Regions from separate parts of the Streptomyces sp. NPDC107517 genome, predicted to be linked through region 2. Evidence: predicted binding sites of a transcription regulator. Region 2 holds the regulator's gene; the other holds the start of a gene.

Region 1 (15,275 bases), on a different contig from region 2:
GCTGGCCGAGACCGCGCGCGGGCTGCGCGCGGAGGGGGCCGACGAGTTCGTCCTCGGCTTCCTCGACCCGGCGGGCGGCCCGGACCTCGCGGCGGTCGAACGGATCACGGCCGAGCTGGACGGCTGCCACTGGACGTTCCACCGCGCGATCGACCGGACCGCGGACCGCGACGCCCTGCGCAAGCAGCTCGCGCACGCGCCGGGCCTCGACACATACCTGACGGCCGGCTCACCGGACGGCGTGGACGCCGGGCTCGACGTCCTGACGGCGGAGGCGGCCCGCTCGGGCGAACCGGGTTACGAGCAGCAGATCCTGGTGGGCGGCGGCCTCCGCCTCGACCACCTGCCGCGGCTGAAGGCGGCCGGCATCGACGGCTTCCACATCGGCGGCGCGGCCCGCCCCCGGGGCTGGGCGGCCCCGGTGTCGGCGGAGGCGGTCCGCACGTGGCGCGAGGCGGTCGACGCCGGGGCCTAGAGCCTCACACCGCGAGCTGCTCCGGCAGCTGGGCGGCGTGGACCACGACAAGACCGGAGACGGCTCGGGTCAGCGCCACGTACAGACGCCGCAGTCCGGTCCGCTCGTCGGGTTCGCCGTCGACGACGGCGGCGGGCTCGTCGAGGACCACGTAGTCGTATTCGAGGCCCTTCGCGAGCGAGGCCGGTACGAGGGTGAGGCGGGTCCGAGCGGTGGTCTCCTCGCCCGGGCCCAGGTAGGTGAGCCCGGCGTCCGCGAGGGCCGCGGCCAGGTCCGGGACGCGGGCGTCGGCGGCGATGAGGCCGACGGACCCCTCCCGCTCCAGCGCCTCGGCGCACGCGGCGACCACGTCGTCGGTCCCGCGCGCGGCCTCCCGGACCTCGAAGGCGCCGGGGTTCTCACGGACGGACGAGACGGGCGCGAGCCCGGGCGCGATGTGGGGCAGCAGCCGGGACGCGTACGCGATGACGTCGCGCGGCACACGGAATCCGACGGTCAGCTCCTCGACCACGGCCTCCTCCTTGCCCAGATGCCGCAGCGCCTCGGCCCAGCTGCGCGTGGCCCAGGGCGTCGTGCCCTGCGCGAGGTCGCCGAGGACGGTGGCGGACCCGGTGGTGCAGCGCCGCCCGACGGCCCGGTACTGCATGGGCGAGAGGTCCTGCGCCTCGTCGAGCACCACGTGCCCGAGGGAGTGCGTACGGGCCACGAGATCGGTGACCTCGTCGATCAGCACGGCGTCGGCGGAGGACCACTTGGCGGCCCGCACACTGCGCGCCGGCCGCTCCCACAGCACACACTTCTGCTCGTCCTCGCTGAGCAGACCCTCGGCGTGCTCGGCGAGGAACTCCGCGTCGGACAGCAGCCGCAGCACGAGCTTCGCGGGATCGACGGCGGGCCACAGGACCTTCACGGCGGCCTTGACGGCCGCGTTCCTGGCCACGGCGTCCTGCACGCGGTCGTCGGGTGCCTCTCCCGACCGCTCCATCTGTACGAGGACGGCGTGGGCGATGCGCTGCGGAAGGGCGTCACGGGCGGCGCCGTAGCGCATGTCGCGCGCCATCAACTCCCGGACGATCTCCTCCAGTTCGTACGCGGGCACCCGCCACCGCCGGGACCCGCGCACGATCACGACGGGCTCCACGGGCAGCGTGATGTGCGACCGCACGGCCCGCCGCAGGACCTCGGCCATCCGCGCGTCGCCCTTGACCACGGCGGTGTCCGCGCCGTCGGCACCCCGCACCTCCACATGGGCGACGAGGTCGTCGACGGTGGCCTGCTTGACCTCCAGCTCACCCAGCGCGGGCAGCACCTGCTCGATGTAGTGGAGGAAGGACCGGTTCGGCCCGATGACCAGGGTCCCGGTACGGGCGAGCCGCTCGCGGTGGGCGTACAGCAGATAGGCGACACGGTGGAGGCCGACGGCCGTCTTCCCGGTACCGGGCCCTCCCTGGACGCACACGGACCCCGAGAGGCCGCTGCGCACGATCTCGTCCTGCTCGGGCTGGATGGTGGCGACGATGTCGCGCATGGGCCCGACGCGGGGGCGCTCGATCTCGGCCTGGAGCAGCGCGCTCACGACCTCGGCCTCGGCGGGGTCGGACAGCCGCTCGTCCTCGTACGCGGTGAGGTCCCCGCCCGTGTACCCGAACCGCCGGCGCAGCCCGACGTCCATCGGGTCCTTCTTCGAGGCGCGGTAGAAGGGCTGCGAGACGGGGGCGCGCCAGTCGATGACCATCGGATCGCCGGCCGCGTCATGAACATGCCGCCGCCCGATGTAGAACCGCTCCCCGCCGGCCCCTTCCGCCCGGTCGGCGCCGGGGGCGTGCAGGTAGTCGAGCCGCCCGAAGAACAAGGGGGTGTGCGACAGATCGGCCAGGGCCTTGATCCGGTCGTCGATCTGGCGCTGCAGAACGGCGGCGTTCACCCAGTTCGCGGTGACGTCGGCGATGTCGAGGGATTCCACGTCCTCGCGCATGGCGCGCAGGGCGGAACGGGACGACGTGAGGTGGGCGCGCTCGCGGGAGAGCGGGTCGTCGAGGGACACGGGCGATGCCTCCGGGCTCCGGGGGGGTCGGTTACACACGGCAGCCGGCCGGTTTCCGTCCGGGCGGCGGCGCTCCACGGAGGGAGGCGGGCAAGGCGGACCACCTTACTCCCGCCCCGGCACGCGACCAACACATTTGTTTCCCGTTTCCCCGGGGACCCTGAGGGCCCCAAGGGACGGAGTCACCCCCAGGACGCACGCCCGCCGCCGCAACCTACACCTCCGGACCGATGTGCACGGAATGCCCGCATTCCACCATGGAGCCATGACGACCATGACCTTCACTCACGGTGCCACCGCAGCCACGGAGACCCACCACCCCCACCGCCTCGGAAACGTCCTGCGAGCCGCCAAGGTCATCGCGGCCTCGGCGCTGGGCGTGATCCTTCTGGGCGAGTACGACGAGGAGGCCGGCGTACAGAAACGATCAGGCCCGTACAGGCCACCCCCGGACCAAGGGGCTCCGACGGGGTTCACCGGCAGGGTCTAGGGTCGCCGCATGCGGGACGACCTGAGAAAGGCCTGGGCCGAGACGCTCGCCACGGCCCGGCCCATGACAGCCACACCCACCACCCCGGACGCCTACGCGGACGACCTCCTGGCCCGCTGGGCGGAGCCACAGCGCCGCTACCACACGACGACGCACCTCAAGGCGGTCCTGGACCACATCGACGTACTGGAGGACCACGCCGACGACCCGGCGCTGGTCCGCCTCGCGGCCTGGTTCCACGACGCGGTGTACCTCCCCGAGCGCTCGACGAACGAGGAGCGCTCCGCGCGGCTGGCCGAACGGGCCCTGTCGGAAGTGGGCCTGACGGACCGGCAGATCGACGAGGTGAGCCGTCTGGTCCTGCTCACGGTGACGCACGACCCGGACGAGGACGACCACAACGGCGAGGTCCTGTGCGACGCGGACCTGGCGATCCTGGCGGCGGCCCCGGACGCCTACGCGGCCTACGCGGCGGCGGTCCGGGAGGAGTACGGCTTCGTACCGGACGAACCGTTCCGTGAGGGCCGTGCCGGTGTTCTGCGCCAACTCCTCGCCCTGCCCCGCCTGTTCCGCACCCCGTACGGCGCCGCGCACTGGGAGGAACGGGCCCGCGAGAACCTCACGGCGGAGCTGGACCTGCTGACTCCCCAAACCGGTTGATCGGCGCGAGCGGCTGCCGCATCCTCACTCCATGACACTGCTCACCATCGCGGGCGCCCGCGTACGCCTGCACGAGCTGTCCCTGGAGTCGGCCAGGGACCTGAACGCGGACAGCGGGTCGGGCGGCTTCGCCTGGCTGGACGGCGACGCGCCGGACGGCACCCGGACCGGCTCGGGGATCACGGTGAAGGCGCACGCGGCGGGCACGTACCGCGAGGGCTGGGGAACGTACGCGATCGTGCGGGACGAGGACGGACGCGCGGTCGGCGGGATCGGCTTCCACAGCGCGCCGGACGAGGAGGGCCGCGTCGAGATCGGCTACGACGTGACGGAGGGGGCGCGCGGCCGGGGCTACGCGACGGAGGCGGTGCGGGCGATAGCGGCATGGGCGCTGTCGCAGCCGGGCGTCACCGCGGTGACGGCGAACACGGACCTGGACAACGGCCCGTCCCAACGGGTACTGGAGCGGGCCGGGTTCGTACGGATTCCGACGACAAAGGACCTCTGCGCGTACGAACTGTCGGGAATTTAAGCAACGCCGCGTCGCGTTGTGTCACGTCATGCCTGACTCTGCTCGAAAAGCTCCCGAAGACCCGGCGGACGCCGCGGCTGCCCCGGTGGACGCCCCTGTGGACGCCCGCACCCGCATGCCACTGGCCGTCTACATCCTGGGCCTGGCGGTGTTCGCGCTGGGCACGTCCGAGTTCATGCTGTCCGGCATCCTGCCCGCGATCGCCGACGACATGGACGTCACGATCCCGCAGGCGGGCCTGCTGATATCGGCCTTCGCGCTCGGCATGGTGGTGGGCGCGCCGCTGCTCGCCGTGGCGACGCTGCGCCTGCCGCGCCGCACCGCGCTCATCGCGCTGATCTCGGTGTTCGGCCTTGGCCAGGTCGCGGGCGCGCTGGCGCCGACGTACGCGGTCCTGTTCGCGTCGCGGATCGTGAGCGCGCTGGCCTGCGCGGGGTTCTGGGCCGTGGGCGCGGCGGTGGCCATCGGCCTGGTGCCGGTGACGCAGCGGGCGAGGGCCATGGCGGTGATGATCGGCGGCCTGTCGATCGCGAACGTGCTGGGCGTCCCGGCGGGCGCGTTCCTCGGGGACGGTCTGGGCTGGCGGGCGGCGTTCTGGGCGGTGGGCGTGGCCTCGGCGATCGCTCTGGTGGGCGTGGTGACGCTGATCCCGCGGATCCCGCTCCCGGCGCAGAAGCCGCAGCCGCGGCGCGAGCTGGCGATCTACCGGGACAGCCAGGTCTGGCTTTCGATCACGGTGACGGCGCTGGCGGCGGGCGGCGTCTTCTGCGCGTTCAGCTATCTGTCGCCGCTGCTCACGGATGTGGCGGGCCTCGGCGAGGGCTGGGTGCCGACGGTCCTCGCACTCTTCGGCGTCGGCGCGCTGGTGGGCACGACGGTCGGTGGCCGGGTCGCGGACGCACACCTCTTCGGAGTGCTGCTGAGCGGGATCGCGGCGTCCACGGTGTTCCTGGTGGCGCTGGCGCTGCTCGGCGGGTTCGCGGTGGCGGCGGTGGCGCTGTCGTTCCTGCTGGGCTTCTCGGCGTTCTACACGGCGCCGGCCCTGAACGCCCGCATGTTCAACGTGGCGGGCGCCGCCCCCACGCTCGCGGGGGCGACGACGACGGCGGCGTTCAACCTGGGCAACACGGGCGGGCCGTGGCTCGGCGGCACGGTGATCGACGCGGGGCTCGGCTACCCGGCGACGGCGTGGGCGGGCGCCGCGATGACGGTGACGGCGATCGGCGCGACGGCGGTGTCACTGCGCATGCACCGGTCGACCACGAAGGTGATCGCCACGTCCTTGGGGGCAGTCCTCAACTCCCCACCGCAGGACGCCCCTTCGGCCTCCGCAACCCCGCCTCGGTGAGCCTGCGCACCAGCTCCTTCGAGCCGATCTGCACGGCCCCGGCCCGCACCGCGTCCTCATAGCGGTGCGACGGCAGGTCGTAGTGGTCGCGCTCGAAGGCGCGGGGCGGGACGCCGAGCCCTTCGGCGAAGAGATGGAGCTCGCCGAAGGAGACGTCGCTGACCAGATGGGACCACATGCGCCCGTGCCCGGGCCAGGTCGGCGGATCGATGTAGACGGTCATCGCGCGACGGTGCCGAGTGACCCCACGGGCGCCACGACCACGCCCGCCTCGCTGCACACCCAGTGCGGATCGGGGCCCAACTCCGGCTCCACATCGAGGGCATGGGGTTCGCCGGAGCCGCACACCGGGCACAGGGGCCAGCGGCCGGAGCGTTCGAGGAGTCCGTCCTGGACGTCCTGCGCGACGAGCCCGGCGACGTAGTCGACTCCTTCCGGCCACTGCTCGACCCACCAGCGGCGGTGCACTATCGAGTCCTCGACGAGGGACACCACGTCGGCGTGGGCGACCTCGCCGGAGCCGAGGTCGGCGAGCACGAGGGCGCGGGCCGTGTGCAGAGCCTGTTCGAGGGGGCTGATCTCCATGTAGCCATTGTGCTCCCTCGGCGTACGCGCCCACCCGGCCCTCAGCACGGCCGAAGGTCCTGGGAAGACGTGCCGTACGGCACAGTCGAGGGACTCTTGACGCCGCACCCCCCTGAAAATATCTTTCAAATGTGACCACCAACGTGAAGGAAATTTTCGCAGGCGACGCGCCGCCCGCACCGGCCGCCCTCGCGGCCAAGGTGCGGACCCTCGCGCCGTCGATGACCCGCTCCATGCAGCGGGTCGCCGAGGCCGTCGCCGGTGACCCGGCCGGCTGCGCGGCCCTCACGGTCACCGGCCTGGCCGAGCTCACCGGCACCAGCGAGGCGACGGTGGTCCGTACCGCCCGCCTCCTCGGCTACCCCGGATACCGGGACCTGCGCCTCGCCCTCGCCGGGCTCGCCGCCCAGCAGCAGTCGGGCCGTGCCCCCGCCGTCACCGCGGACATAGCGGTCGACGACCCCATCGCCGACGTCGTCGCGAAGCTCGCGTACGACGAGCAGCAGACCCTCGCCGACACCGCGGCCGGACTCGACACCGTACAGCTCGGCGCGGCCGTGAACGCGCTGGCGGGCGCCCGCCGCATCGACATCTACGGCATCGGCGCGTCCAGCCTCGTCGGCCAGGACCTCGCCCAGAAGCTCCTGCGCATCGGGCTGATCGCCCACGCCCACGGCGACACGCACCTGGCGATCACCAACGCCGTGCAGCTGCGCGCCAAGGACGTCGCCATCGCGATCACGCACTCGGGATCGACCGGCGACGTGATCGAGCCGCTCCGCGTCGCCTTCGAGCACGGGGCCGCCACGATCGCGATCACCGGCCGCCCCGACGGCCCGGTCTCGCAGTACGCCGACCACATACTGACCACGTCCACGGCCCGCGAGAGCGAGCTGCGGCCGGCCGCGATGTCGTCCCGCACGAGCCAGCTGCTCGTCGTGGACTGCCTGTTCGTGGGCGTCGCGCAGCGTACGTACGAGACGGCGGCCCCCGCCCTGTCCGCTTCGTACGAGGCGCTCGCACACCGTCACACGCCACGCGGCTCCCGCTAGGCGACGCACGCCCGCACTGCCCCTGAAGCCACTGCCGCACCGGACCCCACCGCCGCACCGGAAAGAGCCGCACACGTCATGACCTCCACGACCGACGCCGCCGACAACTACAGCGAACTGCGCGCCCAGCTCGCCACGCTCACCACCGAGGCGTTCCGCCCGGAACTCTCCGAGATCGACCAGCTGTCGACGGTGGAGATCGCGCAGATCATGAACGGCGAGGACGCGAGCGTCCCCACCGCCGTCGCCGAGCAGCTCCCGCAGATCGCCGCCGCGATCGACGGCACGGCCGAGCGGATGGCCCGTGGTGGCCGCCTCATCTACGCGGGCGCCGGCACGGCGGGCCGGCTCGGCGTTCTGGACGCGTCCGAGTGCCCGCCCACCTTCAACACCGACCCGAGCGAGGTCGTCGGCCTGATCGCGGGCGGCCCGAGCGCCATGATCAAGGCAGTCGAGGGCGCCGAGGACTCCAAGGAGCTCGCGGCGGAGGACCTGGACGCGCTGGGACTGACGGCGAACGACATCGTGGTCGGCATCTCGGCCTCGGGCCGCACCCCGTACGCGATCGGCGCGGTCGAGCACGCGCGCGGCCGGGGAGCCCTCACGATCGGCCTGTCCTGCAACGCGGACAGCGCGCTCGCGGCGGCCGCGGACCACGGCATCGAGGTGGTCGTCGGCCCCGAGCTGCTCACCGGTTCCACCCGGCTGAAGGCGGGCACGGCCCAGAAGCTCGTCCTCAACATGCTGTCGACGATCACCATGATCCGGCTCGGCAAGACGTACGGGAACCTGATGGTCGACGTACGCGCCTCGAACGAGAAGCTGCGCGCCCGCTCCCGCCGGATCGTCGCCCTGGCCACCGGCGCGGACGACGCCGCCATCGAGGCCGCGCTCGCCGCGACGGACGGGGAGGTGAAGAACGCCATCCTCGTGATCCTCGGCTCGGTCGACGGCCCGACGGCCGCCCGCCTCCTGACCGACAGCAAGGGGCATCTGCGCGCCGCGCTCCAGGCCTCGGCCACGACCCCGTAATCCCCCAGTCCCGTTTGCTCCACCCCCCACGCACAGCAAGGCACCACGACCATGGCTGACTCCAAGAACCGCGCCATCGCCGCCGCGATCCTTCCTCTCGTCGGCGGCGCATCGAACGTCACGTCCGTAGCCCACTGCATGACCCGGCTCCGCCTCGGCCTCGCCGACCGTGCCCTCGTCGACGAGAACGCGCTGAAGGCGCTGCCCGACGTCATGGGCGTGGTCGACGACGAGACGTACCAGATCGTCCTCGGACCGGGAAAGGTCGCCCGGGTCACCCCGGAGTTCGAGGAGCTGGTGCAGGACGGCACGCCGGCCGCACCGGAGCCGCACGCGGTGACCGCTGACGAACTCGCCGCCCAGGGCGCCGAGTTGAAGGCGGCCCGTAAGGCGAAGAACGCCACCCCGTTCAAGCTGTTCCTGCGCCGGATCGCGAACATCTTCGTGCCGCTGATCCCCGCGCTGATCGGCTGCGGCATCATCGCCGGCATCAACGGCCTGCTGATCAACCTGCACTGGCTGCCGGGCGTCACCCCCGCCCTGGCCGCCATCGCCTCCGGCTTCATGGCGCTGATCGCGGTGTTCGTCGGCTACAACACGGCGAAGGAGTTCGGCGGTACGCCGATCCTGGGCGGCGCGGTCGCGGCGATCATCGTGTACGCGGGCGTCGCGAACATCGAGGCGTTCGGCCAGAAGCTCTCGCCCGGGCAGGGCGGCGTGCTGGGCGCGCTGGGCGCCGCGGTTCTCGCGACGTACATCGAGAAGTGGTGCAGGAAGTGGGTCCCGGAGGCCGTGGACGTGCTGGTCACGCCCACCCTCACGGTCCTGGTCTCCGGCCTGGTCACGATCTTCGGCCTGATGTACGTGGCGGGTGAGGTCTCCACGGGCATCGGCACCGCGGCGAACTGGCTCCTCGACAACACGGGCGCGTTCGCGGGCCTCGTCCTCGGCGGGCTCTTCCTCCCCCTGGTCATGCTGGGTCTGCACCAGGCCCTCATCCCCATCCACACCACGCTCATCGAGCAGCAGGGCTACACCGTCCTCCTCCCCGTCCTGGCGATGGCGGGCGCGGGCCAGGTCGGCTGCGCGATCGCGGTCTTCAAGCGCCTCAAGCACAACAAGTCGATCCGTACGACGATCAAGTCCGCGCTCCCCGCAGGCTTCCTCGGCGTCGGCGAGCCCCTGATCTACGGCGTCTCGCTCCCGCTCGGCCGCCCGTTCATCACGGCGTGCGTGGGCGGCGCGGCGGGCGGCGCGTTCGTCGGCTTCTTCTCGATGATCGGCGACAAGGTCGGCTCGACGGCGATCGGTCCCTCGGGCTGGGCCCTGTTCCCCCTCCTCGACGGCAACAAGGGCCTCGGCACGACGGCCGCGATCTACGGCGCGGGCCTCCTGGTCGGCTACATCGTGGGCTTCGTGGCCACGTACTTCTTCGGCTTCAGCAAGCAGATGCTGGTGGAGCTGAACACGGAGGCGCCCGCGGACTCCCTGGTGGCGGCGGGCTCCCCCGCCCCGGTCACGGAGCCGTCCGCGGCCCAGAAGTCCCAGGTCCAGGAGCCGGCGAAGGCGTGACCGCCAGGACCGCAACGTGTGGCTGAGCCGGCGGCGCACCGCCGGCTCAGCCGCGTAAGCCCGCCGTGCCGACACCGATCGGCCGGGAGCTGCCCATCTCCCTGCCGAGGGCCGGGTCAGGCGGATCTACGAGGACATCCTGACGCGGCACATCGCGCAGCACGGACAGGGTCCGGAAGACGCCCTCACCGTCACGCTCGCCTCCGACCCGCCCGAATCCACGATCTGGTACGGCGGCACCGAGGACGCCGACTTCTCGGTCAGGGCCCGCGGCACCGACACCGCCTTCTGCCTGCACGTGCATGCGGTGCAGCGGCCGAAGGCGACGGGGTACGACGCCGTGGACTTCACCGTCGACGACGGGACCTGCCCTGGCGAGACCACTGGGGCGCCCTGACGTCGCCCGGCGCTCCACATGCGCCCGCGCGCACACTCGCGCATTCTGAATCTATGGCTGAGAGCACGTTCTCGAAGATTTCCTGGACCGAGTTCCGTCCCGACCAGCGGCGGCTGACCACCGGTGCCGTACTGACCGGCGCCGGGATGCTGGTCGCCGCGGCCGGTGCCGGCCTGCTCGTCTTCGAGCTGGTCCGCGCGGGCCGCACCTGGACCAGCAGCTGGGAGGTGCCACCCGGCGAGCTCGCCGCCCGGACCCTCCACCAGGCGCAGACCGCCGCCCTGGCCGGGCGCGACGCGTGGCGCACCTACGAGGAGCAGGCCGTCTGACAACACGACGTCGGCCCCCGGGACCAGATGGTCCCGGGGGCCGACGGAGATGTACTACCGATCCGTCAGGATCAGAAGTCCATGTCACCGCCCGGCATGCCGCCCGGAGCGCCGCCCGCGGCGGCCTTCTCCGGCTTGTCGGCGATGACGGCCTCGGTGGTGAGGAACAGCGCGGCGATGGACGCGGCGTTCTGCAGCGCGGAACGCGTGACCTTCGCCGGGTCGAGGATGCCCTCGGCGATCATGTCGACGTACTCACCCGTGGCGGCGTTCAGACCGTGGCCGACGGCCAGGTTGCGCACCTTCTCCACGACGACGCCACCCTCGAGACCACCGTTGACGGCGATCTGCTTGAGCGGGGCCTCCAGCGCGAGCTTCACGGCGTTGGCGCCGGTCGCCTCGTCACCGTCGAGCTCGAGCTTGTCGAAGACCGCGGAGGCCTGGAGCAGGGCCACGCCGCCACCGGCGACGATGCCCTCCTCGACGGCCGCCTTCGCGTTGCGAACGGCGTCCTCGATGCGGTGCTTGCGCTCCTTGAGCTCGACCTCGGTCGCGGCACCGGCCTTGATGACTGCGACGCCACCAGCCAGCTTCGCGAGCCGCTCCTGCAGCTTCTCGCGGTCGTAGTCGCTGTCCGAGTTCTCGATCTCGGCACGGATCTGGTTGACGCGACCCTGGACCTGGTCGCTGTCACCGGCGCCGTCGACGATCGTCGTCTCGTCCTTGGTGATGACGACCTTGCGGGCGCGGCCGAGCAGGTCGAGACCGGCGTTCTCCAGCTTGAGGCCGACCTCCTCGGAGATGACGGTGCCACCGGTGAGGATGGCGATGTCGCCGAGCATGGCCTTGCGGCGGTCACCGAAGCCCGGGGCCTTGACGGCGACGGACTTGAAGGTGCCACGGATCTTGTTGACGACCAGGGTCGACAGGGCCTCGCCCTCGACGTCCTCGGCGATGATCAGCAGCGGCTTGCCGGACTGCATGACCTTCTCGAGCAGCGGAAGGAGGTCCTTCACGTTGCCGATCTTGGAGTTGACGATGAGGATGTACGGGTCGTCGAGCGACGCCTCCATACGCTCCATGTCGGTGGCGAAGTACGCCGAGATGTAGCCCTTGTCGAAGCGCATACCCTCGGTGAGCTCAAGCTCCAGCCCGAAGGTCTGGGACTCCTCGACGGTGATGACGCCTTCCTTGCCGACCTTGTCCATGGCCTCGGCGATGAGCTCGCCGATCTGGGTGTCGGCGGCGGAGATGGAGGCCGTGGAAGCGATCTGCTCCTTGGTCTCGACATCCTTGGCCTGCTCGAGCAGGGCGGCGGAGACGGCCTCGACGGCCTTCTCGATGCCGCGCTTGAGGGCCATCGGGTTGGCGCCGGCCGCGACGTTGCGCAGGCCTTCCTTGACGAGCGCCTGGGCGAGGACGGTCGCGGTCGTCGTGCCGTCACCGGCGACGTCGTCCGTCTTCTTCGCGACCTCCTTGACCAGCTCGGCGCCGATCTTCTCGTACGGGTCCTCGAGCTCGATCTCCTTGGCGATGGACACACCATCGTTGGTGATCGTGGGGGCGCCCCACTTCTTCTCGAGGACGACGTTGCGACCCTTGGGGCCCAGGGTCACCTTGACGGCGTCGGCGAGCTGGTTCATGCCGCGCTCGAGGCCGCGCCGTGCCTCCTCGTCGAACGCGATGATCTTGGCCATGTGAAGTGGTCCTCCCGGACGGGGTGGAAACGCAAACGGACCGTGCTGGTGCCCGCGACGGACGGCCTGCGTGCCGTGTGGTTCCTTGCCCCACCCGGCCTGCGAGCCTCACCGACCCGATCCAAGTTCTGTCACTCTCACCTTCAGAGTGCTAACGCAATGATTAGCACTCGGCCTAGGAGAGTGCAAGCGCCTCCGGCAGACGCGCGGTCCCCGCGGGCGGCGTGCGCGGGGTGTGCGCGCACGCACGAGAGGCCCGCACCCCTCGCGGGGTACGGGCCTCTCGGCGTGAGTGTGTCGGTGGCCGATCGCGCCGAGATCAGACGGCGAGCTTGACCATGTCCGCCTGCGGACCCTTCTGGCCCTGCGAGATCTCGAATTCGACTCGCTGACCCTCTTCAAGGGTGCGGTATCCGTCCATCTGGATGGCGCTGTAGTGGACGAATACATCCGCACCACCGTCGACCGCGATGAAGCCGTACCCCTTCTCCGCGTTGAACCACTTGACGGTGCCCTGAGCCATGACTAACTCCCCTATTACTGGCCCTTGCACAGGCCCGCACTTCGCGGACCCGGGTCAGACCTCACCCCCCATTGATTGGAGGTGTGCGCCGGAACGCGTCGACCGCGGCTGAATGTATCTGCCCAACTGCCGTCTGCAACAGGTCAATCGGACGAGAAATCTGGGCACGGCAGAGCGGTAAAAAGCGGCGGACCCATTGGATTCCGGGGCAACTCGGGCCCGACAAATGCCACGAACACCCGATAAGGGCTGGGCACTTTGGCTGCTTCTTGTCGGACCGGGGCCGACTTCATATATGCGCTCGGCACAAGCGCGAAGCGCGGTTCCCAACTCTACCGCGCTCAACCCTGCAGAATTGCCCCCTCCGCTTCTCTCGCGGAGGGGGCAATTCAGGTAACTCTGTGTGGCCTCGTCAGGCCGGGCGATCAGCCGCCGGCCCTGTGCTCGACGGTCAGCCTCCGGCGACGGCCGGGATGATCGAGACGCCCGCGCCTGCCGGCGTCGCCGTCTCGAGGCCCTGCTCGAAGCGCACGTCGTCGTCGTTGACGTACACGTTGACGAAGCGGCGCAGCTTGCCCTGGTCGTCCAGGACGCGGGCCGCGATGCCCGTGTGGTTCTTCTCCAGGTCGGCGATGACCTCGGAGAGGGTGGCGCCCTCGGCGGCGACCTCGGCCTGACCGCCGGTGTAGGTGCGCAGGATGGTGGGGATGCGGACGTTGACGCTCATGTCGGGCTGCAGCCTTTCCGTGCGGGTGTCGCGGGGATTCGCGGGTCTTCGCGGGGTCTTCAGTGGGCGAGGCCCGCGTCGCGGAACGCGTCCAGGCTCGGGCGGATGGTGGCGGTCGCCTGGGACGTCTCGGCGACCGCGTCGAGGGTCTTGAGGCCGTCGCCGGTGTTGAGGACGACGGTGGTGAGCGCCGGGTCGATCAGGCCGGCCTCGATCAGCTTCTTCGTCACGCCGACCGTCACACCGCCCGCGGTCTCCGCGAAGATGCCCTCGGTCTGCGCCAGGAGCTTGATCGCCTCGACGACCTGCTCGTCGTTGACGTCCTCCACGGCGCCACCGGTGCGGCGGGCGATGTCGAGCACGTACGGGCCGTCGGCGGGGTTGCCGATGGCGAGCGACTTGGCGATCGTGTTCGGCTTCTGGGGCCGCACGACGTCGTGGCCGCCCTTGTAGGCGACGGACACCGGCGAGCAGCCCTCGGCCTGGGCGCCGAAGAGCTTGTACGGCTTGTCCTCGACGAGGCCGAGCTTGATCAGCTCCTGGAGGCCCTTGTCGATCTTCGTGAACTGGGAGCCGGACGCGATCGGGATGACCAGCTGGTCCGGGAGCCGCCAGCCGAGCTGCTCGCAGATCTCGAACGCCAGGGTCTTGGAGCCCTCGCCGTAGTACGGGCGCAGGTTGACGTTGACGAAGCCCCAGCCCTCGCCGAGCGGGTCGCCGATGAGCTCGGAGCAGAAGCGGTTGACGTCGTCGTAGTTGCCCTCGATGCCGACGAGTTCGCCGCCGTAGACCGCGGCCATGACGACCTTGCCCTGCTCCAGGTCGTGCGGGATGAACACGCAGGAGCGGAAGCCGGCGCGGGCCGCGGCGGCGCCGACGGCGCCGGCGAGGTTGCCGGTGGAGGAGCAGGACAGCGTGGTGAAGCCGAAGGCGCGGGCGGCCTCGATGGCCTGGGCGACGACGCGGTCCTTGAAGGAGTGCGTGGGGTTGCCGGAGTCGTCCTTGACGAACAACTTGCCCTGCTCGACGCCGAGTTCACGGGCGAGGTTGTCGGCCTTGACGAGCTTGGTCCAGCCGGGGTTCAGGTTCGGCTTCTCGGCGACGTCGGCCGGGACGGGCAGGAGAGGGGCGTAGCGCCAGATGTTGGCCGGTCCGGCCTCGATCTCCTTGCGCAGCGACTCGGGGTCGCCCGTCGGCAGGTCGTAGGAGACTTCGAGCGGCCCGAAACACTCGGCACAGGCGAAGATCGGTCCGAGCGGGAAGCTGGTGCCGCACTCGCGGCAGGAAAGCGCCGAGGCGGGTCCCAGATCAACGGAAGTGGTGGTGGCGACAGTCTGCGCAGCCATGATGGCGAGGCCCTTTCTCCTCATCTTCCTCGCGGCGCATCTCGCCACGAGACGGAATTGGCACCTTCCCCACCTGGACCTCGGCAAGGTCGGCGGGAGGGTTGCCGGGACTTCAACGGGCCGTATCCCTCTGTCCCTCTGGATGAGCGCTATTCGGTTGTTGATCTGGCACTTGATCACTCAAGCGCGGCGGCGACCCCGACATGCGATGGTCACCGGCGTTGTTCAAGACTGTAACCGAAGGCCTGGACGCTTGAGATAGTCGTCCGAACCGCGAGATGGATCACAGTTCGTGATCAGACAGTTCAGACAGTGAGGAGCCGCGCACCGTGCTGGAAGAAGTAGAGCGCTGGCTGAGCAGACGCTCCTGGTCGGTGACCGACCGCCCGCTCCCTCAGCTGATCGCCGCGAAGCGTGCCTCGGGCACCTCGGTGAGCGTGGTGCTGCCCGCGCTGAACGAGGAGGA
Region 2 (15,275 bases):
GGCCGCGCCGCCGCAGGCCGGGCCCTGGCGGACGGCCTGCTCGAAGCGGCCCCGTACGAGTCCGGGCGTGCCGTCCTCACCCTGCGCGGACGGCTCCTCGCCGACGCGGTCGTCCGCGACCTCGTCGACTGAGGCGGCTCGCGGGCACTCCCTAGGCCGGGTCCGCGGGCAGCGTCACGAAGTCGATCAACTCCTCGACCCTGCCCAGGAGTTCGGGCTCCAGGTCGCGGTAGCTGCGCACCCGCGACAGGATGTGCTGCCAGGCGCCGCCGGTGTTCTCCGGCCAGCCGAGCGCCCGGCACACGCCCGTCTTCCAGTCCTGGCCGCGCGGCACCCGGGGCCACGCCCGGATGCCCACGGCCGACGGCTTCACGGCCTCCCACACGTCGATGTAGGGGTGACCGACGACCAGCGCGTGCTCGCCGGTGACCTGCGCCGCGATCCGTGACTCCTTCGAGCCGGGCACCAGATGGTCGACGAGGACGCCGAGCCGCGCGTCCGGCCCCGGAGCGAATTCGGCGACGATCGCGGGCAGGTCGTCGACGCCCTCCAGGTACTCCACGACCACACCCTCGATGCGCAGGTCGTCGCCCCAGACCCGCTCCACCAGCTCCGCGTCGTGCCGGCCCTCGACATAGATGCGCCCGGCCCGCGCGACCCGCGCCCGCGCCCCGGGGACCGCGAGCGACCCGGAGGCCGTGCGCGTGGGACGTACGGGCGCCGCGGCCACGGGACGTACGAGGGTGACGACCCGGCCTTCGAGCAGGAAGCCGCGCGGGTCCATGGGGAACACCCGATGCTTGCCGAAGCGGTCCTCCAGGGTCACCGTCGGGCCCTGGGCCGTCTTCTCGCAGCGGACGACCGCCCCGCAGAACCCGGTCGTGACCTCCTCGACCACGAGATCCACGTCCGCCGCCACCTCGGGCGCGGCCTGCTGCTTCGTCCAGGGTGGGGTGAGGTCAGGGGAATACTGACGGTGCCGCGGGCCCGAAGGGCCCTCGTGGGAAGGGCGGTGGCGGGAGACGGGTGGGAGCATGGTGCAGACGATAGGAGTGCGAACTGCCGTGCGGTTACGACACGCCGAAACGCGCCGCCAGTGCGGCGCGCTGCGCACGGACAAACTCCGCATTCACCGCGGCTCCGTGCCCGGGGACGTACACGGCGTCCTCGCCGCCCAGTTCCAGCAGCCGGTCGAGGGCGGCCGGCCAGCGCGACGGCACCGCGTCACGGCCCGCCTGCGGCTCGCCCGACTCCTCGACCAGGTCGCCGCAGAACACGACCTCGGGCGTGCCCGGCACCAGGACCGCCAGGTCGTGCCCGCTGTGCGCCGGGCCCACGTTCGCGAGCAGCACCTGGAGCCCGCCGCCCAGATCGAGCGTCCACTCCCCGCACACCCGGTGGTGCGGCACGACGAGCACGTCCACCGCATCGGCCGCCTCCTCGCGCGGCACGCCGTGCGCGACCGCGGACGCCCGCAGTTCGTCGCGGCCCCGCGTGAACACCGTGTCGATGCCCGCGGCGCCGTACACCTCGACACCGGCGAACGCCGCCGTGCCCAGAACATGGTCGAAATGGGGGTGCGTCAGCGCGATATGCGTCACGCGCGCGTGCGGGCCGATGAGGCGCCGGGTGTCCGCCCGCAGCGCCGCACCCTCACGAAGTGATGAACCCGTGTCGATCAGCAACGCCGCCCCGTCGCCCACCACAAGGCCCGTCGTGCAGTCCCAGCCCGCCAGCCGGATCCGCCCCGCCCGAGCGGACAGCTCCTCCCAGCCCACCTCATTCCAGTCCAGGTCGTCCATGGGTCCGACGCTAGCGCCCTTGCCGGGCCCGTACCCACCGGCCGTACACTGACCCGGAGACCATTGGCACTCGGCCGCACCGAGTGCCAGCCGCGGACGACACAGCTGGAGGTGCGCGCGAATGCTCAGTGAACGCAGGCTCGAAGTGCTGCGCGCCATCGTCCAGGACTACGTGGGGACCGAGGAGCCGGTCGGCTCCAAGGCGCTCACCGAGCGGCACAGTCTCGGCGTCTCACCGGCGACGGTGCGCAACGACATGGCGGCGCTCGAGGAGGAGGGCTTCATCGCCCAGCCCCACACGAGCGCCGGGCGGATCCCCACCGACAAGGGGTACCGCCTGTTCGTGGACAAGCTGACGGCGGTCAAGCCGATGACGGGGCCCGAGCGCCGCGCCATCCAGAACTTCCTCGACGGCGCCGTCGACCTCGACGACGTCGTCGGCCGGACCGTGCGGCTGCTCGCGCAGCTGACGCGGCAGGTCGCCGTGGTGCAGTACCCGTCCCTGACGCGGTCCACCGTGCGCCACGTGGAACTGCTCTCGCTCGCCGCCGCCCGTCTGATGCTCGTACTGATCACGGACACGGGCCGCGTCGAGCAGCGGATGATCGACTGCCCGGCGCCGTTCGGCGAGACCTCTCTCGCCGATCTGCGGGCCCGGCTCAACAGCCGGGTCGCGGGACGCCGCTTCGCGGACGTCCCGCAGCTGGTGCAGGACCTGCCGGAGTCCTTCGACGCGGAGGACCGCGGCACGGTCTCGACGGTGCTCTCCACTCTCCTGGAGACACTCGTCGAGGAGACCGAGGAGCGGCTGATGATCGGCGGCACCGCCAATCTCACCCGCTTCGGACATGACTTTCCCCTCACCATCCGGCCCGTCCTGGAGGCCCTTGAGGAGCAGGTCGTGCTCCTCAAGCTCCTTGGTGAGGTAAACGATTCGGGCATGGCCGTACGGATCGGTCACGAGAACGCCCATGAGGGACTCAGCTCCACCTCCGTGGTCTCGGTCGGCTACGGTTCGGGCAGCGAGGCAGTCGCCAAACTCGGCGTGGTCGGACCGACCCGCATGGATTACCCGGGAACGATGGGAGCAGTACGCGCAGTGGCACGTTACGTCGGACAGATCCTGGCGGAGTCGTAAGTGGCCACGGACTACTACGCCGTACTCGGCGTGCGCCGCGACGCCTCCCAGGACGAGATCAAGAAGGCCTTCCGCAGGCTGGCCCGTGAGCTTCACCCGGATGTGAATCCGGACCCGAAGACACAGGAGCGGTTCAAGGAGATCAACGCCGCCTACGAGGTGTTGTCGGACCCGCAGAAGAAGCAGGTCTACGACCTCGGTGGCGACCCGCTCTCGCAGGCGGGCGGAGGCGGGGCCGGCGGCTTCGGCGCCGGTGGCTTCGGGAACTTCTCCGACATCATGGACGCGTTCTTCGGAACGGCGTCCCAGCGTGGTCCCCGGTCGCGCACGCGCCGCGGCCAGGACGCCATGATCCGGCTCGAGATCGAGCTGGACGAGGCCGCCTTCGGGACCACCAAGGACATTCAGGTCGACACGGCCATCGTCTGTACGACCTGCAGCGGCGAAGGTGCCGCGCCGGGTACGTCCGCGCAGACCTGTGACATGTGCCGCGGCCGCGGCGAGGTGTCCCAGGTCACGCGGTCCTTCCTCGGCCAGGTCATGACGTCGCGGCCGTGCCCGCAGTGCCAGGGCTTCGGCACCGTCGTGCCGACGCCGTGCCCGGAGTGCGCCGGTGACGGCCGCATCCGCTCGCGGCGCACGCTCACGGTGAAGATCCCGGCCGGCGTCGACAACGGCACGCGGATCCAGCTCGCGGGCGAGGGCGAGGTCGGCCCCGGCGGCGGCCCCGCCGGTGACCTGTACGTCGAGATCCACGAGCTGCCGCACCCCGTCTTCCAGCGGCGCGGCGACGATCTCCACTGCACCGTCACCATCCCGATGACGGCCGCGGCGCTCGGCACCAAGGTGCCGCTGGAGACGCTCGACGGCCTGGAGGAGATCGACATCCGGCCGGGCACGCAGTCCGGCCAGTCGGTCCCGCTGCACGGGCGCGGCATCACGCACCTGCGCGGCGGCGGCCGCGGTGACCTCATCGTGCACGTCGAGGTCCTGACGCCGACCAAGCTCGACCCGGAGCAGGAGCGCGTACTGCGTGAGCTGGCGAAGCTGCGCGGCGAGGAGCGGCCCACGGGGCAGTTCCAGCCGGGGCAGCAGGGGCTGTTCTCCCGGTTGAAGGACGCGTTCAACGGGCGCTGACCGAGCCCGGCACAGGCAATGAGCAGGGACCACGTCCCCCGCATCACGCGTGGCACATGCCACGCGGAAGGGCCGATTCGGTCCGATGCGGGGGACGTGGCACGATGCGGTCATGTCCCCCACGCTGACCGATCTCTGTCACTATCCGATCGTGCAGGCACCCATGGCGGGCGGTGCCTCCTGTCCGCAGCTCGCCGCCGCCGTGTCGGAGGCCGGCGGGCTCGGATTCCTCGCCGCCGGGTACAAGACCGCCGACGGGATGTACCAGGAGATCAAGCAGCTACGGGGGCTGACCAACCAGCCCTTCGGCGTCAATCTGTTCATGCCGCAGTCCGAGTACGCGGACCCCGCGGCCGTCGCCGTCTACGCCAGCCAGCTCGCCGGTGAGGCCTCCTGGTACGGGACGCAGCTCGGGGACCCGGACTGCGGCCTCGACGACGGCTTCGACGCGAAGCTCGCGATCCTCCTCGACGACCCGGTACCGGTCGTCACCTTCACCTTCGGCTGCCCGAGCCGCGACGTCCTCGACTCCCTCGCCCGCGTCGGCACCCTCACCGCCGTCACCGTGACCACCGCGGAGGAGGCGCAGGCCGCCCAGCGGGCCGGCGCCGACGCGGTGTGCGTCCAGGGCATCGAGGCGGGCGGCCACCAGGGCACCCACCGGGACAACCCGGAGGCCGACGGATCAGGCATCGGACTCATCGCGCTGATCGCCCAGGTCCGCGAGGCCGTACAGATCCCGATCATCGCCACCGGCGGACTCATGCGCGGCGGACAGCTCGCCGCCGTGCTCGCCGCGGGCGCCGACGCCGGACAGTTCGGCACGGCCTTCCTGGTCTGCCCCGAGTCCGGCGCCAACGTCCTGCACAAGCAGGCCATGACGAACCCGCTGTTCGTGCGGACCGAGCTGACGCGGGCCTTCTCGGGCCGCCCCGCGCGCGGCCTCGTGAACCGGTTCATGCGCGAACACGGCCCGTACGCGCCCGCCGCCTACCCCCAGATCCACCACATGACGTCGACGCTGCGCAAGGCCGCCGCCAAGGCGGGGGACCCGCAGGGGATGGCGCTGTGGGCCGGGCAGGGCCACCGGCTCGCCCGTGAGCTGCCCGCCGGCCAGCTCGTCGAGGTGCTCGCGGCGGAACTCGCGGAGGCGAAGGACGCGTTGGGCGCGCGGGGTGCCGCATGACGGCGCCGGTGTTCGTCGTCGACGAGGTGCCGTCCGCCACCACGTTCGTGCTCGACGGGGCCGAGGGACGGCACGCGGTGTCCGTGAAGCGGCTGCGCGCCGGTGAGGACGTCGTCCTGACCGACGGCCGCGGGTGCTGGACCGAGGCGGTCGTGGAGGCCGCCGAGGGCAAGGACCGGCTCGTCGTCACGGCGGGCCCCGCCCGGGAGGAGCCCGCGCAGGCACCCAGGATCACCGTCGTCCAGGCCCTGCCCAAGGGCGACCGGGGCGAGCTCGCCGTCGAGACCATGACGGAGACCGGCGTCGACGCGATCGTGCCGTGGCAGGCCGCCCGCTGCATCACGCAGTGGAAGGGCGACCGCGGCGCCAAGGCGCTCGGCAAGTGGCGGGCCACCGCGCGCGAGGCGGGCAAGCAGTCCCGCCGGGTGCGCTTCCCGGACGTCGCGGACGCCGCGTCGACCAAGCAGGTCGCGGCACTGCTCGCCGGGGCGGACTTCGCGGCCGTACTCCACGAGGACCGCGACTGCGACAGCGGCGCCCTCGCCACGGTGGAGCTTCCCACGGCCGGGGACATCGTCCTCGTGGTCGGCCCGGAGGGCGGCGTCTCGCCCGATGAGCTCGCCGCGTTCGCCGAGGCGGGCGCGCGGCCGTACCGGCTCGGGCGTAGCGTTTTGCGTACGTCGACCGCGGGGACCGCCGCGACGGCGCTGCTCCTCGGCCGCACCGGCCGCTGGTCCTGATCAACCCCGAGGGGAACGCGTGGAACTCGCCCAGGTCAGACTCCTCGTCACCGACTTCCGTGCCTGTTACCACTTCTACGCGCACGTGCTCGGCCTCAAGCCGCAGTCGGGCGCTCAGGACGGCCCGTACGAGAAGTTCAGCCCCACGGCGGGCTCCGCGGGCATCGGGCTCGAGGACCGGGCGCTGATGGCGCAGGTCATCGGCGATCTGAGTGACGCCCCGGACGGGCACCGGTCCCTCGTCGTGCTGCGGGTCGACGACCTGGACGAGTACTGCGAGCAGATCGTCGCGCGCGGCGCCGAGATCCTCCACGGGCCCGCGCCGATGACCGACCGGATGCGGGTCGCCCACCTCAAGGACCCCGAGGACAACATCGTGGAGCTCCAGGAGTGGCTGCTGATGGGCGGCTGACCGCCCTCGCCGGCGGTGGCGTCGCGCAGATCCGGGGCAACTGACCAAACCCCCTGACCTGGCCGTGCGCGCGTGCCTAGGGTGATCAGGTGACACGGACAGCGCACTCTGGATATCTCCGGTTCCCGCATCTGCACGGCGAGTTGGCCGCCTTCACGGCCGAGGACGACGTCTGGGTCGCTCCTCTCGACGGCGGGCGCGCCTGGCGCGTCAGTGCCGACAACGTCCCCGTCAGCCATCCCCGGATCTCGCCCGACGGCACCACCGTCGCCTGGACGTCCACCCGCGACGGCGCCCCCGAGGTGCACATCGCCCCGGTCGACGGCGGACCCTCCAAACGCCTCACGTACTGGGGAAGTTCGAAGACGACGGTGCGCGGCTGGACCCCCGACGGGCAAGTCCTCGCGCTCAGCACCCAGGGCCAGGCGTCCCTGCGCCGCAGCTGGGCGAGGGCCGTCCCCCTCGACGGCGGACCCGCCACCACACTGCCGTACGGGCCTGTGGGCGACGTCGTGACCGGACCGGGCGGGCAGGTCGTCCTGCTGTCCGCGCCGATGGGCCGCGAGGCCGCCTGGTGGAAGCGCTACCGGGGCGGCACCGCCGGGAAGCTGTGGATCGACCGGGCGGGCGACGGCGAGTTCGTCCGCCTCCACGAGGAGCTCGACGGGAACATCGAGTACCCGATGTGGGTCGGCGACCGGGTGGCTTTCCTGTCCGACCACGAAGGCGTCGGCGCCCTGTACTCGTCCCTCGCGGACGGCGGTTCACTGCGCAGGCACACCCCGCTCGACGGCTTCTACGCCCGCCACGCGGCGAGTGACGGCGCCCGGGTCGTGTACTCCTCGGCCGGTGAGCTGTGGATCGTGGATGCCCTCGACAGCGCGGCCGGCGCGGAGGACGCCGAGCCGCGCCGCCTCGACATCCGCCTCGGAGGGCAGCGCGTCGACCTCCAGCCCCACCCCGTGAGCGCCGCCCGCTGGTTCGGGGACGCGACCCCCGACCACACCGCGCGCGGCAGCGCCGTCTCCGTGCGCGGCGCCGTCCACTGGGTCACCCACCGCTCGGGGCCGGCCCGCGCGCTGGCCGCCGAACCAGGCGTACGGGCCCGCCTCCCGCGCACCTTCCGCGTCGAGGGCGAGGAACACGTGGTGTGGGTGACGGACGCCGAGGGCGACGACGCCCTGGAGTTCGCGCCCGCCACCGGCATCGCGCCCGGCGCCACCCCGCGCAGGCTCGCCGCCGGGCGGCTCGGCCGCGTCCTGAGCCTCGCGATGGCGCCCGACGGCAGCCGGGCCGCCGTCGCCTCGCACGACGGGCGCGTCCTGCTGGTCGAGCGGGAGAGCGGCGAGGTCAGAGAGGTCGACCGCAGCGAGGACGGCGACGTGACCGGCCTCGTCTTCTCGCCGGACTCGGCGTGGCTCGCCTGGTCGCACCCGGGCCCCTCGCCCCTGCGCCACCTCAAGCTCGCCAACACCGCCGACCTGTCGGTGGCGGAGGCGACCCCGCTGCGGTTCCGGGACTACGCGCCCGCGTTCACCCTCGACGGCAAACACCTCGCGTTTCTCTCCGCGCGCTCCTTCGACCCGGTCTACGACGAGCACGTCTTCGACCTCGCGTTCGTCGAGGGCTCGCGGCCGCACCTGATCACGCTCGCCGCGGCGACGCCGTCCCCGTTCGGCCCCCAGCGCCACGGCCGGCCCTTCGACAACCCCGACAGCCCCGCCGCCGAGACCCCCGACAGCGAGGGCACCCCCACCACCCGTATCGACCTCGAAGGGCTCGCCGACCGCATCGTCCCGTTCCCCGTCGAGGCCGCCCGCTACACGACCCTGCGGGCCGCGAAGGACGGCGTCCTGTGGCTGCGGCACCCGCTCCAGGGCGTACTCGGCGCGTCCCGGGCCACCCCCGACGACCCCGACCCCGAGAGCGAACTCGAACGCTACGACCTCGCCCAGCAGCGCGTCGAACACCTCGCCTCCGACGCCGACCACCTGGCCGTCAGCGGCGACGGCAAGCGCGTCCTGCTGTGGACCGACGGCAAGCTCAAGGTCGTACCGAGCGACCGGCGCGCCTCCTCCGACGACGACAGCGACACCAACATCACGGTCGACCTGAGCCGGGTCCGCCAGGCCGTCGACCCCGTCGCCGAGTGGCGGCAGATGTACGACGAGGCCGGCCGCCTCATGCGGGACAACTTCTGGCGCGCGGACATGGACGGCGTCGACTGGGACGGCGTCCTGGAGCGCTACCGGCCCGTCCTCGACCGGGTCGCCACCCACGACGACCTCGTCGACCTCCTGTGGGAGGTCCAGGGCGAACTCGGCACCTCGCACGCCTACGTCACACCGGGCGGCGGCTGGAGCGGCGGCGACCGGCGACAGGGCCTTCTCGGCGCGGACATCTCCCGCCACCAGGACGGCAGTTGGCGCATCGATCGCGTCCTTCCCACCGAGACGTCCGACCCGCTCGCCCACGCGCCGCTCGCCGCGCCCGGGGTCGCCGTCCGCGCGGGTGACGCGATCGTCGCGGTGGCCGGACGCCCCGTGGACCCCGTCACCGGTCCGGGACCGCTTCTCGTGGGCACGGCGGGCAAGCCCGTCGAGCTGACCGTCTCACCGGCCGGCGGCGGCGACCCGCGCCACGCGGTCGTCGTCCCCGTCGCCGACGAGGAGCCCCTGCGCTACCACGCCTGGGTCGCCGACCGCCGCGCCTACGTCCACGAGCAGTCGGGCGGCCGCCTCGGCTATCTCCACGTGCCCGACATGCAGGCGCCCGGCTGGGCGCAGATCCACCGCGATCTGCGGGTCGAGGTCGCGCGCGACGGGCTCATCGTCGACGTGCGCGAGAACCGGGGCGGCCACACCTCGCAGCTCGTCGTCGAGAAGCTGGCCCGCCGGGTCGTCGGCTGGGTTCTGCCGCGCGGCTCGCGCCCCTTCAGCTACCCGAGGGACGCGTCCCGCGGCCCCGTGGTGGCCGTCGCCAACGAGTTCTCCGGCTCCGACGGCGACATCGTCAACGCGGCGATCAAGGCGCTCGGGATCGGCCCCGTGGTCGGCGTACGCACCTGGGGCGGCGTCATCGGCATCGACAGCCGCTACCGGCTCGTCGACGGGACGCTGGTGACCCAGCCGAAGTACGCGACGTGGCTGGAAGGATACGAGTGGGGGCTCGAGAACCACGGCGTCGACCCCGACGTCGAAGTGGTCGCCGCCCCGCAGGACCACGCGGCCGGGCGCGACCCGCAGCTCGACGAGGCCGTGCGCATCGCGCTGGCGGCGCTCGCCGAGAACCCGGCGCGCACGGCACCCGGACTCCCGGAACCGCGTGTACGGGAGTGAGGCCTGTCGCAGGAGGCAGGCGGCGGGCCGGATAGCATTCCCGGCGTAGTGACCGGACGGTGTGAGGAGACGTGATCGTGGCCGGAGAGCCGCAGGCCGACTGCCTGTTCTGCAAGATCGTCGCGGGGGAGGTCCCGGCCACGCTGGTAAGGGAGACCGAGACCACCGTCGCCTTCCGGGACATCAACCCGCAGGCGCCGACCCACATCCTCGTCATCCCGCGCGTCCACCACCGCGACGTCGCGGCGCTGGCGTCCGCCGAGCCGCAGATCGCCGCCGACGTGCTGCGCGAGGCGGGCGAGGTCGCCGCCGAGGAGAAGCTCGACAGCTACCGCGTCGTGTTCAACACCGGCGGCGGCGCGGGCCAGACCGTCTTCCACGCCCACGCCCACGTCCTCGGGGGCCGCGGCCTCCAGTGGCCCCCCGGCTAGCGGGCGCCGGGCAACGTGCCGTGTCCGTACGGGAATTGGTGGTGCTCGGCACCGCGAGCCAGGTGCCCACACGGCACCGCAATCACAACGGCTACCTGCTGCGCTGGGACGGGGAGGGCATCCTCTTCGATCCCGGCGAGGGCACGCAGCGCCAGATGCTCCGGGCCGGCGTCGCCGCGCACGACCTCAACCGGCTGTGCGTCACCCACTTCCACGGCGACCACTCCCTCGGCCTCGCCGGGGTCATCCAGCGCATCAACCTGGACCGGGTGCCGCACCCCGTCACGGCGCACTACCCGCGCTCCGGGCAGCGGTTCTTCGACCGGCTGCGGTACGCCACCGCGTACCGCGAGAGCGTCGCGCTCGCCGAGGAGCCGGTGTCCGGCGTGGGCGGCGTGCTCGCCGACACTCCGTCGTACACGCTGGACGCGCGCCGTCTGTCCCACCCCGTCGAGTCCTACGGCTACCGCCTCGTGGAGCCCGACGGGCGCCGCATGCTGCCCGAACTGCTCGCCGAGCACGGCATCTGCGGGCCCGACGTGGGTCTCCTCCAGCGCGAGGGGTCCCTGCGCGGCGTCACCCTCGACGACGTGAGCGAGGTGCGGCGCGGGCAGCGGTTCGCGTTCGTCATGGACACCCGGCTCTGCGACGGGGTGAGCGCGCTGGCCGAGGGGTGCGACATGCTCGTCATCGAGTCGACGTTCCTCGACGGGGACCATCAACTGGCCTCCGATCACGGGCACCTGACCGCCGGGCAGGCCGCGCGCGTCGCGGCCGAGGGCGGGGTGCGGCACCTCGTGCTCACCCACTTCAGCCAGCGCTACTCCGACCCCGAGGAGTTCGAGCGGCAGGCCCGCGCCGCCGGCTTCACCGGAGAGCTGACCGTGGCACGCGACCTCGACCGCGTACAGGTGCCCAAACGCGTCTAATCCCGGGCGTACCATGCTCTGATGTCCCTCGCTTCGCTCCCCAAAGCCGAACTCCACCTGCACATCGAAGGCACCCTCGAACCCGAGCTCGCCTTCGAACTCGCGGCCCGCAACGGCGTCGACCTGCCGTTCGCCGACACCGAGGCCCTCCGCAAGGCCTACCTCTTCGAAGACCTGCAGTCCTTCCTCGACCTGTACTACGGCCTGATGGCCGTCCTGCGCACCGAGGAGGACTTCGAGCAGCTCGCCGACGCCTACCTCGCGCGCGCCGCCGCGCAGGGCGTGCGGCACGCCGAGATCTTCTTCGACCCGCAGGCCCACACCGCCCGCGGCGTGCCGATCGGGACCGTCGTCGAGGGCCTGAGCGCCGCCCTGTCGAAGAGCGTGGAGCGCCACGGCGTCTCCACCCGGCTCATCATGTGCTTCCTGCGCGACCAGTCCGCCGAGTCGGCGATGCAGACCCTGGAGTCCGCGAAGCCCTACCTCGACCGGATCGTCGGCGTCGGCCTCGACTCCGCCGAGGTCGGCAACCCCGCCTCCAAGTTCCGCGAGGTGTACGAGGCCGCGGGCGCGCTCGGGCTGCGCAAGGTCGCCCACGCGGGCGAGGAGGGCGACGCCTCGTACGTATGGGAGGCGCTCGACGTGCTCGGCGTCGAGCGCATCGACCACGGGCTCCGCTGCGTCGAGGACCCGGCGCTCGTCGAGCGGCTCGTGCGGGACCGGGTGCCCCTGACGCTGTGCCCGCTGTCGAACGTGCGGCTGCGCGCCATCGACGTGCTCGAGGACCACCCGCTGCCGCGGATGATGGACGCCGGTCTGCTCTGCACGGTGAACTCCGACGACCCGTCCTACTTCGGCGGATACGTCGGAGACACCTTCCACGCGGTCCACGAGGCGCTCACGCTCGACCACGAGCAGCTGCGCGAGCTCGCCCGCAACTCGTTCGTCGCGTCGTTCCTCGACGACGACGAGGAGCTGCGCTCGCGCTACCTCGCCGAGGTCGACGCGTTCGCGTTCGACGACTGACCGAGCCCCGCCGAACCGCCCCGCGGTCCCGCCGTGGAGAACTCCTCCTGCGTCGGGGCCGGTTGGGGCGTGCTCACCGTGATCTCCACGACCGGCTGTTCGGCCGCGCCCATCTGCGGGACCGCGCCCGCCGGGGCGCCCGTCACGCCGGCCACCAGAGCGGCGGGGGCGCCGCCCCGCCTGCGGACCGTGCCGGGCCGCAGCAGCGGGCTGCCGCCCGTGTGCAGCGCCACCGCCGTGAGCGGCAGCGCCAGGACGAGCAGCGCCACGGCGAGCGTCGCCCCCATCGCCGGGTAGCCCGCCGTCTGCGACAGGACGCTGCCGGTGAGCGGCCCGCAGGCCGTGCCGAGCGACGACGCCGAGCCGACGAGGACGGCCCAGCGGCCGAGCGGGTCCAGGGACGCGGCCAGGCCGATCAGGTACGACAGGACGACCGGGTACAGCGTGTTCCACGCGATCTCACCGGTCGCGAACGACGTGAGGTCGTCCGCGCGGGCGCTCACCACGATGCAGCACGCGATCAGGGCCGTGCCCGCGCCGATGGGGGTGGCGCGGCCGAGCCGGGACCCGAGCGCTCCCGCGCCGAGTACGCCCACGAGCGCCGTGCCGAGCGCCACCGCGAAGACCGCGCCGACGGTGATCTCCGTCAGGCCGGCCTGGTCCGTGCCGATGCGGCTGCTGACGCCCCACAGGGAGTTCTGCGCCATCGACCAGCAGAGCATCGCCGCGGCCAGGACCAGGCCCGAGCGGCGGAAGGGGAGAGGGCCGGCGGGCCTGGGCTGCCCGGCAGGGGTGGGGAGCCCGGCGGTGCCGCTCTCCAGGCCGGAGGTCGCCGGCCACGTCGCCAGCGCGGTCAGCGCGATCGCCGCGAACGGGAGCGCATGGCCCGTACCCAGATGCGGCATCGTCAGATACAGCGCGCCCGCCAGCGCCGAGACACTGAGCAGGCCCAGCGTCGACGCCCGGTGCGGGTCGCGCTGCCCCGCGATTCCCGTCGCGGCGACCGTCGTCGCCGTGCCCGAGCCGAAGCCTCCGGCCATCGCGCCGATGACCACCAGCGGCACGAAGGACGTCGCCGCGGCCGCGCTGTATCCCAGCGCCGCGAGCAGCAGGCCCGCTCTCGCCAGGGTGCGGGGGCCCATGCGGTCCACACGGCCGGCGAAGGCGAAGCCCGCCGCGGCCGAACTCATCAGCAGCGCACTGCCGATGAGGCCCGCCTGCGCCGGGGTGAGATGGAGACTGTCGCCGAGGCGGCCCACGACGGTGGGCAGCAGATACGGGGCCAGATAACCGGCCGTGAAGAGAGCGACAAGGGGCCGGGGAGTGCGGCGGGACACGGGCGTTCCAAAGCGTGGCGGTGTACGGGGATCAGGGCATGCGGAACTGCGGGGATGCCTGAACAGGCAAGGGGATTGGGGGGTGCGCCGGGGCTCGCGATACGAGGGGGCGCGGCCAATTTGTATCAAGCGCGGGGAGGGTGAAAACAGCTGGGCCGGTGTGATCTGGACCACGTTCTGTTTGGGGGGTAGGAGTGGGGGTAAATGAGGCCGCATTTTCGAGGAAACAGGCAGCGACAGCGACCCCGCTCCGGGGGTGCCGACTCCCGTTCCGTACGCCGTGCTACGCGCGTTGCCCGTGGGGTATCAGGCACACTGTGCGGACCCTCACGACTCTGGGGAGCCCACCGTGAACTCCAACGATCCGGCGCATGTGGATCCGCTCGCCCGGCTGCGCACCCCCGACGATCCGCCCTGCGACGTCTATCTGACGGGGACCGTCTTCCTCGACATCATCTTCACGGGTCTGGACAGCGCCCCCGTGCGGGGGACCGAGTCCTGGGCGCGCGGCATGGGGTCCAGCCCCGGCGGAGTCGCCAACATGGCCACCGCCCTGGCGCGGCTCGGGCTGCGGACGTCGCTGGCCGCCGCCTTCGGGGACGACCACTACGGCGAGTACTGCTGGGACAGCCTGGAGCAGGGCGAGGGCATCGACCTGACGTCGTCGCGGACCGTCGCCGGCTGGCACTCGCCCGTCACCGTCTCCATGGCCTACGAGGGCGAGCGGACCATGGTCAGCCACGGTCACGAGCCGCCGCCCGGAGAGCCCGCCCCCGAGTGCCCCCCGCAGGCCCGCGCCGCCGTCGCCTCGCTGGCCCCCGGGCTGAGCGAGCCCTGGATCGCGACGGCCGCGGGCCGCGGGACGCGGATCTTCGGTGACGTGGGCTGGGACGACACGGGCCGCTGGGACCTGAGTTCTCTCGACGACCTGTCGCGCTGCGAGGCCTTCCTGCCGAACGCCGAGGAGGCGATGCGCTACACCGGTACGTCCTGCCCCCGGGCCGCCGCGCACGCCCTGGCCGAGCACGTGCCGCTGGCCGTGGTCACCCTGGGGGCCGAGGGCGCCTACGCCGTGGACGCCCGCAGCGGGGAGACCGCCTCCGTGCCCGCCATCGAGGTCGCCGCCCTGGACCCCACCGGCGCCGGGGACGTGTTCGTCGCCGGGTTCGTGACCGGGACGCTCGCGGGGTGGCCGCTGGCCGACCGGCTCGCCTTCGCCGGGCTCACCGCCGCCTTGTCCGTGCAGGAGTTCGGCGGATCGCTGTCCGCGCCCGGCTGGTCGGAAATAGCGGCCTGGTGGCGCCATGTGCAGGCCTACGACGACCAGGAGCCCACGGCCCTGCGCCGGTACGCCTTCCTGGAGGCGCTGCTGCCCGAGGTGAGCCGGCCGTGGCCCTTGCGGCGGGCGGTGCCGACGATCGGCTTCGGGCGGGGCGTCTAGCGGGAGGCCCGGGCCCGCGGAAAAGGCCTACAGCGTTGTCGGTGCACCGTCGTACCCTGGGCAGTGCAAGGCTGTCGACGCGGGCGCGAGCCCCCGCACGAGGAGGATGAGCAGGCCTTCAGTGCCGGCCCATGACTCAGACACCCACCGCTCAGGCACGAGCGCGTTTCACGGTCCCGGCGAACCATCCCATGGTGACCGTCCTCGGATCCGGCGACGCGCTGCTTCGCGTGATCGAGAAGGCCTTCCCGGCGGCCGACATTCATGTCCGGGGCAATGAGATCAGCGCTGTGGGCGACGCCACGGAAGTCGTCCTCATCCAGCGCGTGTTCGACGAGATGATGCTGGTGCTCCGCAC

The links. The regulator HrcA, encoded in region 2, represses chaperone genes, less so after heat shock. The targets are predictions, from matches to a motif close to TTNGCACTCNGNNNNNCNGAGTGCNAA.
Region 1: groL (chaperonin GroEL) is a predicted target of HrcA. The motif match lies at 12,377-12,403, and genes of this name have one in related genera.

Annotation. Positions count from the first base shown of each region.
Region 1 is NZ_JBVJPM010000004.1:146,099-161,373, reverse strand. It holds gene ACZ67T_RS11640 (copper homeostasis protein CutC) at 1-475, shown strand, start outside; gene ACZ67T_RS11635 (HelD family protein) at 480-2,519, opposite strand; gene ACZ67T_RS11630 (hypothetical protein) at 2,785-3,009, shown strand; gene ACZ67T_RS11625 (HD domain-containing protein) at 3,019-3,669, shown strand; gene ACZ67T_RS11620 (GNAT family N-acetyltransferase) at 3,701-4,201, shown strand; gene ACZ67T_RS11615 (Cmx/CmrA family chloramphenicol efflux MFS transporter) at 4,317-5,549, shown strand; gene ACZ67T_RS11610 (DUF4031 domain-containing protein) at 5,497-5,772, opposite strand; gene ACZ67T_RS11605 (hypothetical protein) at 5,769-6,134, opposite strand; gene ACZ67T_RS11600 (MurR/RpiR family transcriptional regulator) at 6,266-7,186, shown strand; gene murQ (N-acetylmuramic acid 6-phosphate etherase) at 7,265-8,218, shown strand; gene ACZ67T_RS11590 (PTS transporter subunit EIIC) at 8,270-9,790, shown strand; gene ACZ67T_RS11585 (hypothetical protein) at 10,241-10,516, shown strand; gene groL (chaperonin GroEL) at 10,588-12,213, opposite strand; gene ACZ67T_RS11575 (cold-shock protein) at 12,533-12,736, opposite strand; gene ACZ67T_RS11570 (MoaD/ThiS family protein) at 13,188-13,463, opposite strand; gene thrC (threonine synthase) at 13,523-14,833, opposite strand; SAM riboswitch class I at 14,827-14,958, opposite strand; gene ACZ67T_RS11560 (glucosyl-3-phosphoglycerate synthase) at 15,139-15,275, shown strand, end outside.
Region 2 is NZ_JBVJPM010000015.1:35,093-50,367, reverse strand. It holds gene hemW (radical SAM family heme chaperone HemW) at 1-132, shown strand, start outside; gene ACZ67T_RS29765 (DUF3097 domain-containing protein) at 152-1,036, opposite strand; gene ACZ67T_RS29760 (MBL fold metallo-hydrolase) at 1,071-1,802, opposite strand; gene hrcA (heat-inducible transcriptional repressor HrcA) at 1,924-2,940, shown strand; gene dnaJ (molecular chaperone DnaJ) at 2,941-4,077, shown strand; gene ACZ67T_RS29745 (nitronate monooxygenase) at 4,190-5,263, shown strand; gene ACZ67T_RS29740 (16S rRNA (uracil(1498)-N(3))-methyltransferase) at 5,260-6,003, shown strand; gene ACZ67T_RS29735 (VOC family protein) at 6,023-6,415, shown strand; gene ACZ67T_RS29730 (S41 family peptidase) at 6,505-9,753, shown strand; gene ACZ67T_RS29725 (histidine triad nucleotide-binding protein) at 9,831-10,184, shown strand; gene ACZ67T_RS29720 (ribonuclease Z) at 10,205-11,113, shown strand; gene ACZ67T_RS29715 (adenosine deaminase) at 11,135-12,139, shown strand; gene ACZ67T_RS29710 (MFS transporter) at 12,100-13,476, opposite strand; gene ACZ67T_RS29705 (carbohydrate kinase family protein) at 13,826-14,917, shown strand; gene ACZ67T_RS29700 (PhoH family protein) at 15,049-15,275, shown strand, end outside.